2 regions of the Halomonas sp. HAL1 genome follow, and region 2 is predicted to be linked to the other one. Evidence: riboswitches for the same ligand, from Rfam matches in the RefSeq annotation. Region 2 holds a riboswitch; the other holds the start of a gene.

Region 1 (4,420 bases), 1.9 Mb from region 2:
AGATTGGTATCAATGTGCCCATCCCCGTACCGGTTGCCTACTTCAGCTTCACCGGTTCGAGGGCATCAAAGCTGGGGGATTTAGGGCCTAACGGCAAACAGGCGATTGCCTTCTGGACGCAAACCAAAACCGTCACAGCGCGTTGGTTTGAACCAGAGAATGTTTCCAGTGGCATTAATAGTACGATTTCGCTTGGCTAAATGAAGCACTATTCAATGCCTGATGCTGGCCCCGCATTAAGCGGGGTCAATTGATAGCGGGTGCGGCCAAAGCCGAGCCGATGAATCGGCATATCGTGATTTAAAAGTTATCAAACAACGGCAAGCTTTCTTCCAACAGTTGTTCAATGGGGCCAAGTTGGCTTTCATGCAGCACCAGCAGGGAGTGTTCGTTCATGAAGTCCTGGGCTGGCGGCACCAGCAGCGCGAACTCACCTTCTTCAAGGTGAAACTCATGTATTTCGCGCAAACCAAGCGGCGTCATGCATTGCGAGCAGCGGTAGGTGTCATCTTCGCCATAAATCAGGCGGTGGTACATTTTAAACAGCGTATAGAGTGCCAAGCCGCCCTCAAACGCTGGCCAGCGCGCTGGTGTATGACGAATGCCGTTGGCGAGGTCTTGACCTTCTGCTCTGGCCTCTGCAATCGCATCGGCTAGCGGGGCAGCTAGAATGGCGGTTTGGTCAGCAGGTAAAGGTGTGTTGTGCTTGGAGGCGTGTTCAAAATCCTGCACTGCTCGTTTGAAGTCAGAAACGTTACTGAGGGTGTAGTCGACATGCTGAAGATCGTCGGGCTCAAACCCACCATTTTCCCAGCCATGAATGACTCTCAAGGTCATTTGGCCCCGCGTCATGGGGCGGGCCAGTAACATATGCAGCATGATCCGAATATGTAGCTGGCGCTCATCCGTATCATTTTCAAACGCTTGGTAGGGGTCAGAAAACAGTTCGTTTAGACGACCGGAGATGTGTTCTTTTGCTTCGTTATGGCTCATGTCAGTGTCCCTTTGAACGAACTGATTATTAAGCGTTATGCGCGCGGTTCTTTTATGCCAGCTATTGCAGGTCGTTACATCAGTATGGCGAGCAGGGCCGCTAATTAAAAGTCACTTAAGTTAGCGTTTTGTTACGTAAAGGCTAAGTCGTTTTTATGAGATGGTTAAACTTAACAATAAAGAGGTGATTATGTCTGCTCCATTAAGCCGTTTTAATGTACCAGAAACGTTAGATGATCTGCCCGACGATATTCGCCATACTATTTTGGCCGTCCAGGAAAAGGCAGGGTTTGTGCCTAATGTATTTTTAATGTTGGCCCATCGTCCTGCTGAGTTTCGTGCTTTCTTTGCCTACCATGATGCGCTAATGGAGCGTGAATCTGACACGCTCACTAAAGCCGAGAAAGAGATGATTGTGGTCGCTACCAGTGCGCGCAATCGCTGCTTGTATTGCGTGGTGGCGCATGGGGCACTGGTGCGCATCTATAGCAAAGACCCGCTGCTTGCGGATCAGGTCGCCATCAACCATCGCGTGGCACCGATTAGTGAGCGCCACCGAGTCATGCTCGACTTTGCCATGCACTGTGCCATTGAGGTCGGTGAAATGACCGATGAGTGGCGCACGCGCCTGCGGCAAGAAGGCTTTAGCCAAGAGGACTGCTGGGATATAGGCGCCATCGCGGCGTTTTTTGGTCTGTCGAATCGATTGGTCACCCTGGCGGGTACGCCGCCCAATGCGGAGTTCTATTTGATGGGGCGAGTGCCCCGCGCAGAGGCTGCCAACACACCTTAAATCTTACCAAGACGCGAAACTTTACTAAGGCGCGTTTTTGGTTGACGATACCGTCTTCATTCACTGTCGCCAGGGGAGCCCTGCTTGCAAGGGCTGAGAATGCGCGCTGCGCAGACCCTGGAACCTGATCCGGTTCGTACCGGCGGAGGAAGTGCGACATGCTATATCTGACGTCAGCCGTGCTTGGCGCGGCGCTATGCTGCTTTGCTTATTTAGGCCTACGGGCTCGCTGGGTGGATGGCCCCGTTGATGATTATGTGACGGCTCGCAACTCACAAACAGCTTCAACCCTTGGTCTCTCCTTTCTTGCCTCCGGCATGGGGGCGTGGATACTCTTTGCCCCGCCCGAAATTGGCGCCTTTGTTGGCCCCCTCGCATTAGCAGGTTATGCGCTCGGGTCGGCACTGCCGTTTATTGTGTTAGGACTCTACGGGCCAAAAATTCGCCGTGCGTTGCCGGAAGGGCGCAGCATCGCCGAGTTTGCAGAAGCGTGCTATGGCCCAGGCGTGCGGCGCTGGGTAACGTTAGTGTCGGTTGGCTATATGGCCTGTTTTCTGGCAGCGGAGCTCACCGCCATAGGGGCCATCACAGCGCTATTGTCAGATGTGCCGCCCGCGCTGGTGATTATTGGCGTTGCCCTCACCACTCTGGTGTATACGGCGGTTGGCGGTTTGCGCGCCAGCCTTGCCACGGACCGGTGGCAGGCATGGCTGTTGCTAGCGCTTCTGTTGGCGGTGGGTAGCGTTACGTTATGGCGCCTACCCACAATGCCTAGCGAGGCAACGCTGCCTTCAATCCCCGTTACCAGCGCGCTGAGCGTTGCGTTAACGCTGGTCATCGCCGTCACCGCAGCGAACCTTTTTCATCAGGGGTATTGGCAGCGCGTTTGGGCGGCAAGGGATGATCAAAGCCTGGGCCGTGGCGCTTGGCTAGGCGGCGGTATGACCGTCGTTGTTGTGATGCTAATTGGTGGTTTGGGCATGCTGGCGACAATGAGTGGGGTTCCCCTTGGCGAGCCGCCGATGCCGTTTTTCGCCCTGCTAACGGAGGCCCCAGCTTGGCTGACACTCCCCGCTTTAGTGCTGGCAGTCACTTTGGTAGCCTCCAGTGTTGATACGTTACAAAATGGTATCGCCTCCCTGGTGGTGTCGCGCAGCGAACAGCGGGGTGTTTCCATCGCCGCTGCCCGCTGGGTCACGATTGCATTGATGATGCCGGTAGTAGTGATTGCTTTACAGGGGTTGTCGGTACTGCGGCTGTTCTTGATTGCTGACTTACTGTGTGCCGCTATTGTGGTACCTGTGCTGCTAGGTCTGTGGCAACGCATGACCCCTTTCGCGGCTATCGCGGGAGGCGTTGCAGGATTGCTGGGCGCCATTATTCCAGGGTGGTTTAGTCAGGGCAGTCCCATCGCGGGAGTGGTAGCTGCCAGTTTTCCGGGCAGTATTCCTACGCTGGGGCCGTTTGTCGGCGCGATAGTCGCCTCTACGCTGGTTAGTGTGTTGCTCGCGAGTATGAGTAAAAACAATAAGCAGTAAGCAGGAAAGTGCTGGTCGCGATATGCTGGTAGACCTACACCTCCCTGAATGGGTGACATGACAATGAGCTACCCCACAGCATCTAATGAAGAGGCGCGGTTAGCCGCTCTTTATGAGCTTGAACTATTAGATACCCCGGATGAACCGGCGTTTGACCGCGTCACCAGGTTGGTTACCCAGTTACTAAATGTGCCTATCTCAACGATCACGTTGATTGATGCTGAGCGTCAGTGGATTAAGTCGCGCGTGGGCGTGGAAACCCGCGAGACAGGGCGAGATGTGGCTTTTTGCGCTTATACAGTGACGGCCTCAGAGCCGTTAATTGTTGAAGATGCACGCAAGGACCCTCGCTTTGCGCAGAACCCCCATGTGACCGCCCCGAATGGGATTCGCTTTTATGCGGGTATTCCGCTGTGCACCTCCAATGGACTTGCGTTGGGATCCCTCTGCGCGATTGATATTAAACCTCGTACTCTTAGTGAGCAGGAACTGGCGGCTTTGAAAGATTTAGCGGCGATTGTGACTGATGAAATTCGCCTGCGTGAACGGCTGATCAGAGAGAGAAAAAAAGCACAGGAATCTCAGCGAGCGTTGAGCGAGCTTCATTACAGCATGGAGTGCCAAATTGAACGGCGCACCAACGAGCTCAACCTAGTCATTGAATCCGCCTATGACGCCTATATCAGTATTGATTCACAGGGCGTCATTCTCGATTGGAACCGAGCGGCTGAGCTAATGTTTGGTTGGCCACGCAAAGCGGTGCTGGCAAGGCCAGTCACACAATTACTCTTTCCTAATGGCTTGCCAACTGAGAGTGATCAAGCCCCTATCACCTATACAGCGCGGTGCCATGATGGCAGGGAACTGCCCGTCGAGGTTCGCATCAAGACATTAATAATTGATGGCCGCGAGCGACGCAGTCTTTTTATCCATGATATTGCCGAACGACAGCAGCTAGAGCGTTTGCGCGATCAACAGGCCCGTGAAGACGTATTAACTAAACTGCCTAACAGGCGCGCCCTAGATGAACGCCTGCCTGATGCAATGGCCCGTACTCGGCGTACTCAAAAGCCCTTAGCAGTTTTATTCATGGATC
Region 2 (4,420 bases):
CGCACTTCCTGGCTGATTTTCATGGAGCAGAACTTTGGCCCGCACATGGAGCAGAAGTGCGCCACCTTGGCGGAGTCCTTCGGTAGGGTTTCGTCGTGGTACTCCCGTGCGGTGTCCGGGTCTAGGCCCAGGTTGAACTGGTCCTCCCAACGGAACTCGAAGCGCGCCTTGGAGAGGGCATTATCGCGACGCTGCGCCGCCGGGTGGCCCTTGGCCAAATCCGCTGCGTGGGCGGCAATCTTGTAGGTGATAATACCGGTTTTGACGTCGTCCTTGTTGGGCAGGCCCAAATGCTCTTTCGGCGTCACGTAGCAGAGCATGGCGCAGCCAAACCAACCGATCATCGCCGCCCCAATGCCGGAGGTAATGTGGTCGTAGCCGGGGGCGATATCCGTCACCAGCGGCCCAAGCGTGTAGAAGGGCGCTTCATCGCAGTACTCCAGCTGCTTATCCATGTTCTCTTTTACCAAGTGCATGGGCACATGGCCGGGGCCTTCAATCATCACCTGTACATCGTGCTTCCAGGCAATGTGGGTCAGCTCGCCCAGGGTTTTTAGCTCCGCCATTTGCGCTTCATCGTTGGCATCGGCAATGGAGCCGGGGCGCAGGCCGTCGCCCAGCGAGAACGCCACATCGTACTGCTTGCAGATCTCGCAGATCTCCTCGAAGTGGGTGTACAGGAAGCTCTCCTGATGGTGATACAAGCACCACTTCGCCATGATGGAACCGCCACGGCTTACAATGCCGGTGACGCGGTTGGCGGTGAGCGGCACGTAGCGCAGCAGCACCCCCGCGTGAATGGTGAAGTAGTCCACGCCCTGTTCGGCCTGCTCGATCAGCGTATCGCGGAAGATCTCCCAGGTGAGGTCTTCGGCAACACCATTGACCTTCTCCAGCGCCTGATAGATAGGCACCGTGCCAATCGGCACCGGCGAGTTGCGGATGATCCACTCGCGGGTTTCATGGATATTCTGGCCGGTGGAGAGATCCATGATGGTGTCCGCGCCCCAGCGGATGCCCCAGGTCATCTTATCCACCTCCTCTTCAATGGAAGAGGTGACTGCCGAGTTGCCCAGGTTGCCGTTAATCTTGACCAGGAAGTTACGGCCAATAATCATCGGCTCGCTTTCCGGGTGGTTGATATTATTGGGAATAATCGCCCGCCCGCGGGCGACTTCATCACGCACGAATTCAGGGGTAATCTCATCCGGCAAGCTGGCACCAAAGCTTTGGCCGGGGTGCTGGTGGCCCAGAATCCGCTCTACCTCAGCGGTACCTAACGTTTGGCGACGCTGGTTTTCCCGTAGCGCGATAAACTCCATTTCCGGGGTAATAATCCCTTGGCGGGCGTAGTGCAGTTGAGTCACGTTCTTGCCTGCTTTAGCCCGGCGTGGTGTGCGGGTTAAATCAAAGCGCAGCTGGGCAAGCGTCGGGTCGTTGGCGCGACGGTTACCGTAATCCGACGTTGGCCCCGCTAGAAATTCGGTGTCGTCCCGCGCTTCAATCCAAGCGCGGCGCAGGGCAGGCAGGCCTTGGCGTAGATCAACCTGCGCATTGGGGTCGGTATAAGGGCCGGAGGTGTCGTACACCAGCAGCGGCGGGTTCTCTTCGTCAATGCTGCTGGTTTTGGTCGGCGACAGGGTGATTTCCCGAAACGGCACGCGAATATCCGGCTGCGAGCCTTCGATATACACCTTCCGCGAGCCGGGCAGCGGCTGAATGGCGGCGGCATCGACCTGGGCGGTTTCGGCTAGAAAATGGCTTGTTTTGCTCATGGGTAGGTTCCTTTTAGTTGTTAGTCATTAATGTGTGAGGTCTTCGTCTATCAGCTCTAGGCCCATCTGCCAGAAGTCGATTTCCAGGCGTGTGGCATTGCGGAAGATTTTGCTCAGTTCGGCAAAGCGGGCGGGAGTAACGTCGGCAAGGCGAGCATTGAGCCATTCAAGCTCCGCCTGCATGGCGGCCTGAAACTCGTCGCCTTCGTACATGGCGATCCAGGCATCAAAGGGGTTTTGTACACCGCGCAGGGTAGAAGGTTGGGCGTTCAGCCAGTTGGCGATTTCGCCATAGCCCACCAGGCAGGGGGCCAGCGCCACGTGCAAATCGAGCAAATCGCCGCGGTTGCCGGTATCTAACACATAGCGAGTGTAAGCCAGCGTTGCGCGGGCTTCGGGGAGTTCGGCAAGCTCTTGCTCACTGATTCCCCACTCCTGGCAAAAGCCCACATGCAGGCCCAGCTCCACATCCACAATAGCTTTCAAGCCTTCATGGGCTTGGCGCAAATCCGCCAGGGTGGGGCTTTTATAGGCAGCCAGCGCATAGGCGCGGGCGAAGTGAATCAAAAACAGGTAATCCTGCTTTAAGTAGTGGCGAAACGACGCTTCAGGTAGCGTGGCGTTGCCCAACTGACGCACGAAATCGTGCTCGATATAGGCGCGCCAATCATCGTGACAAGCGTTGGTAAGATCGGTAAAGGAGTAGCCCATGATGCCTCCGGTAGTAATGATCCGGAGGGGAGGCGAAAAAGATCAAGGAAATGGCACGGAAGGGTGGCGTAAAGGTGCGCCGCGGCCATCGCTTGATCCCTACGCCGGTACCCGCGCCGCAACTCAAGTGAGCAGCAGCGCATTAGCCGGATCAGGTTCAGCGGGACCAGCGCTCGGTAGCCAAAAGCTCACCCTGCGCCATCTCAGCCGGATTTCACCGGCACCCCGTCAAGCTGTTCGTGGGTGGAGTTTAGGAGGTAAGTGGGGGGAGATGCAAGGAGGGTAATCTTAAGTGCCGAATTAGGCTTTGCTTGGAAGTAAGGTTATGGGGTAGGGTTAATATGTTTGCTGTATATGCGCCGTTATGTACATTGAGATCATGCAGCGGGGCCTAGAACCACTGTTAGTTCCATGGAGACCCCAGATTGAGCGGCAATATTCCAAATTCTGTAATAGGGGCTGTGGCTTCGGTAATTGCAAGCTATTACTACAGCCACTCAAAGCTAGAAACGCTATTTATGGAAAGTGGCGCTCCCGGCGATGCGCCCGAAGGGAATTGTGAAAGGAAATGTAGTGATTGGCTAAAACGTTGTAATAATTATCCCGAAGTTGATGCTCTTGATGTGCTTGGCAGGATTATTCAGGGCTACATGGACCAAGAAGCGCCGTCATCATTGTTTTACGATTCGCCTCCGAGAATTGAAGAGGGGCAGGCGCGGATTAAAGCGGCTTTGGCGCAAAACCAGCTTTCGTACCGACTGAATGGCTACATTACTCAAGCTGGGTCAACGCCGATATCTAAAACATTAGAAGACTATCTGAAGTCAGGCAATTTTTCGTCTATTGAAAAAGAATTTGAGAGAGCGGTAGAGCATATTCAAACTGACCCATACTCATCAGTCACTGCTGCCTGCTCGATTATTGAATCGGCCTTAAAGTTTTACATAGAGCGTTTCAGTTTGGCGGCACCAAATAAATTGAACGTTATGCCATTGTGGGCAGTGGGGCGGCCTCAAGTTCCAAGTGCAACACTATTGAAGAGTGCTCGGGCCGGCGACGGATTTCTTGAGCACCTCGGCGTAGACTTCCAGTGGCGAGCGCCAATCCAGTGTCTTGCGCGGCCGTGTATTGAGTGAGTCGGCGATCTCGTCGAGTTCTTCCTGGCTGTAGACCGACAGATCCGTGCCCTTTGGCAAGTACTGTCTCAACAGCCCGTTGGTGTTCTCATTGGAACCCCGCTGCCATGGGCTATGCGGGTCGGCAAAGTAGATCGCTGTCCCCGTCTTCTGAGTGATCTCGGCATGTTTCACCATCTCTTTGCCCTGGTCATAGGTCATGGACAGGCGCAGGGTGCGCGGCACCTCATTGAGCTTGTCGCTGAAGCCGACAGCCGCCGCTGTGGCCGTGGTGCCATCCACTTTCGCCAGAATCACTAAACGCGTCGTGCGCTCCACCAATGTACCAACGGCAGAGCGATTGTTAGCGCCCATGATGAGATCCCCTTCCCAGTGGCCGGGCATCAGGCGATCTTCGATTTCAGGCGGCCGCAGATGGATGCTCACCAAGTCTGGAATCTGTTGTCGCCTATCCTTGCCACGGCTGCGAGGGCGTCGTTTACCTTTACCCTGGCGCAAACAGGCAATCAGCTCTTTCTTGAGCGAGCCGCGCGGCATGAGATAGAGCGCATTGTAGATGGCTTCGTGCGAGACGTGGCGGTCAGTATTATCAGGAAACATACGCTTTAGTGTGCGGGCTATTTGCTCTGGTGACCAGTACTTGCGCAGCAGGTAGACCACCAGTTCGAACAGCTCACCGTCGAGAGGAAGCTTCAAGCTACGGCGAGGCCGACAGCGGGTCAGTCGGGCGCGATGTCCAGCGAGGCTGGCGTCATACGCTCTGTTAGGGCTAACAGTATGACGCACCAGTTCTCGTGA

What was found. Region 2 has a riboswitch for thiamine pyrophosphate ahead of tenA (thiaminase II). Riboswitches for the same ligand answer to the same signal wherever they lie in the genome.
Region 1: linked by a shared signal. The riboswitch ahead of Q3Y66_RS13935 (sodium:solute symporter) and the one ahead of tenA (thiaminase II) in region 2 are both predicted to bind thiamine pyrophosphate.

The regions. Positions count from the first base shown of each region.
Region 1 is NZ_CP130610.1:2,946,079-2,950,498, reverse strand. Features, by position in the region: gene Q3Y66_RS13950 (CoA-acylating methylmalonate-semialdehyde dehydrogenase) at 1-200, shown strand, start outside; gene Q3Y66_RS13945 (hypothetical protein) at 301-993, opposite strand; gene Q3Y66_RS13940 (peroxidase-related enzyme) at 1,184-1,786, shown strand; TPP riboswitch at 1,848-1,955, shown strand; gene Q3Y66_RS13935 (sodium:solute symporter) at 1,945-3,324, shown strand; gene Q3Y66_RS13930 (diguanylate cyclase) at 3,388-4,420, shown strand, end outside.
Region 2 is NZ_CP130610.1:1,023,115-1,027,534, forward strand. Features, by position in the region: gene thiC (phosphomethylpyrimidine synthase ThiC) at 1-1,775, opposite strand, end outside; gene tenA (thiaminase II) at 1,803-2,486, opposite strand; TPP riboswitch at 2,566-2,724, opposite strand; gene Q3Y66_RS04865 (hypothetical protein) at 2,912-3,622, shown strand; gene Q3Y66_RS04870 (IS30 family transposase) at 3,518-4,420, opposite strand, start outside.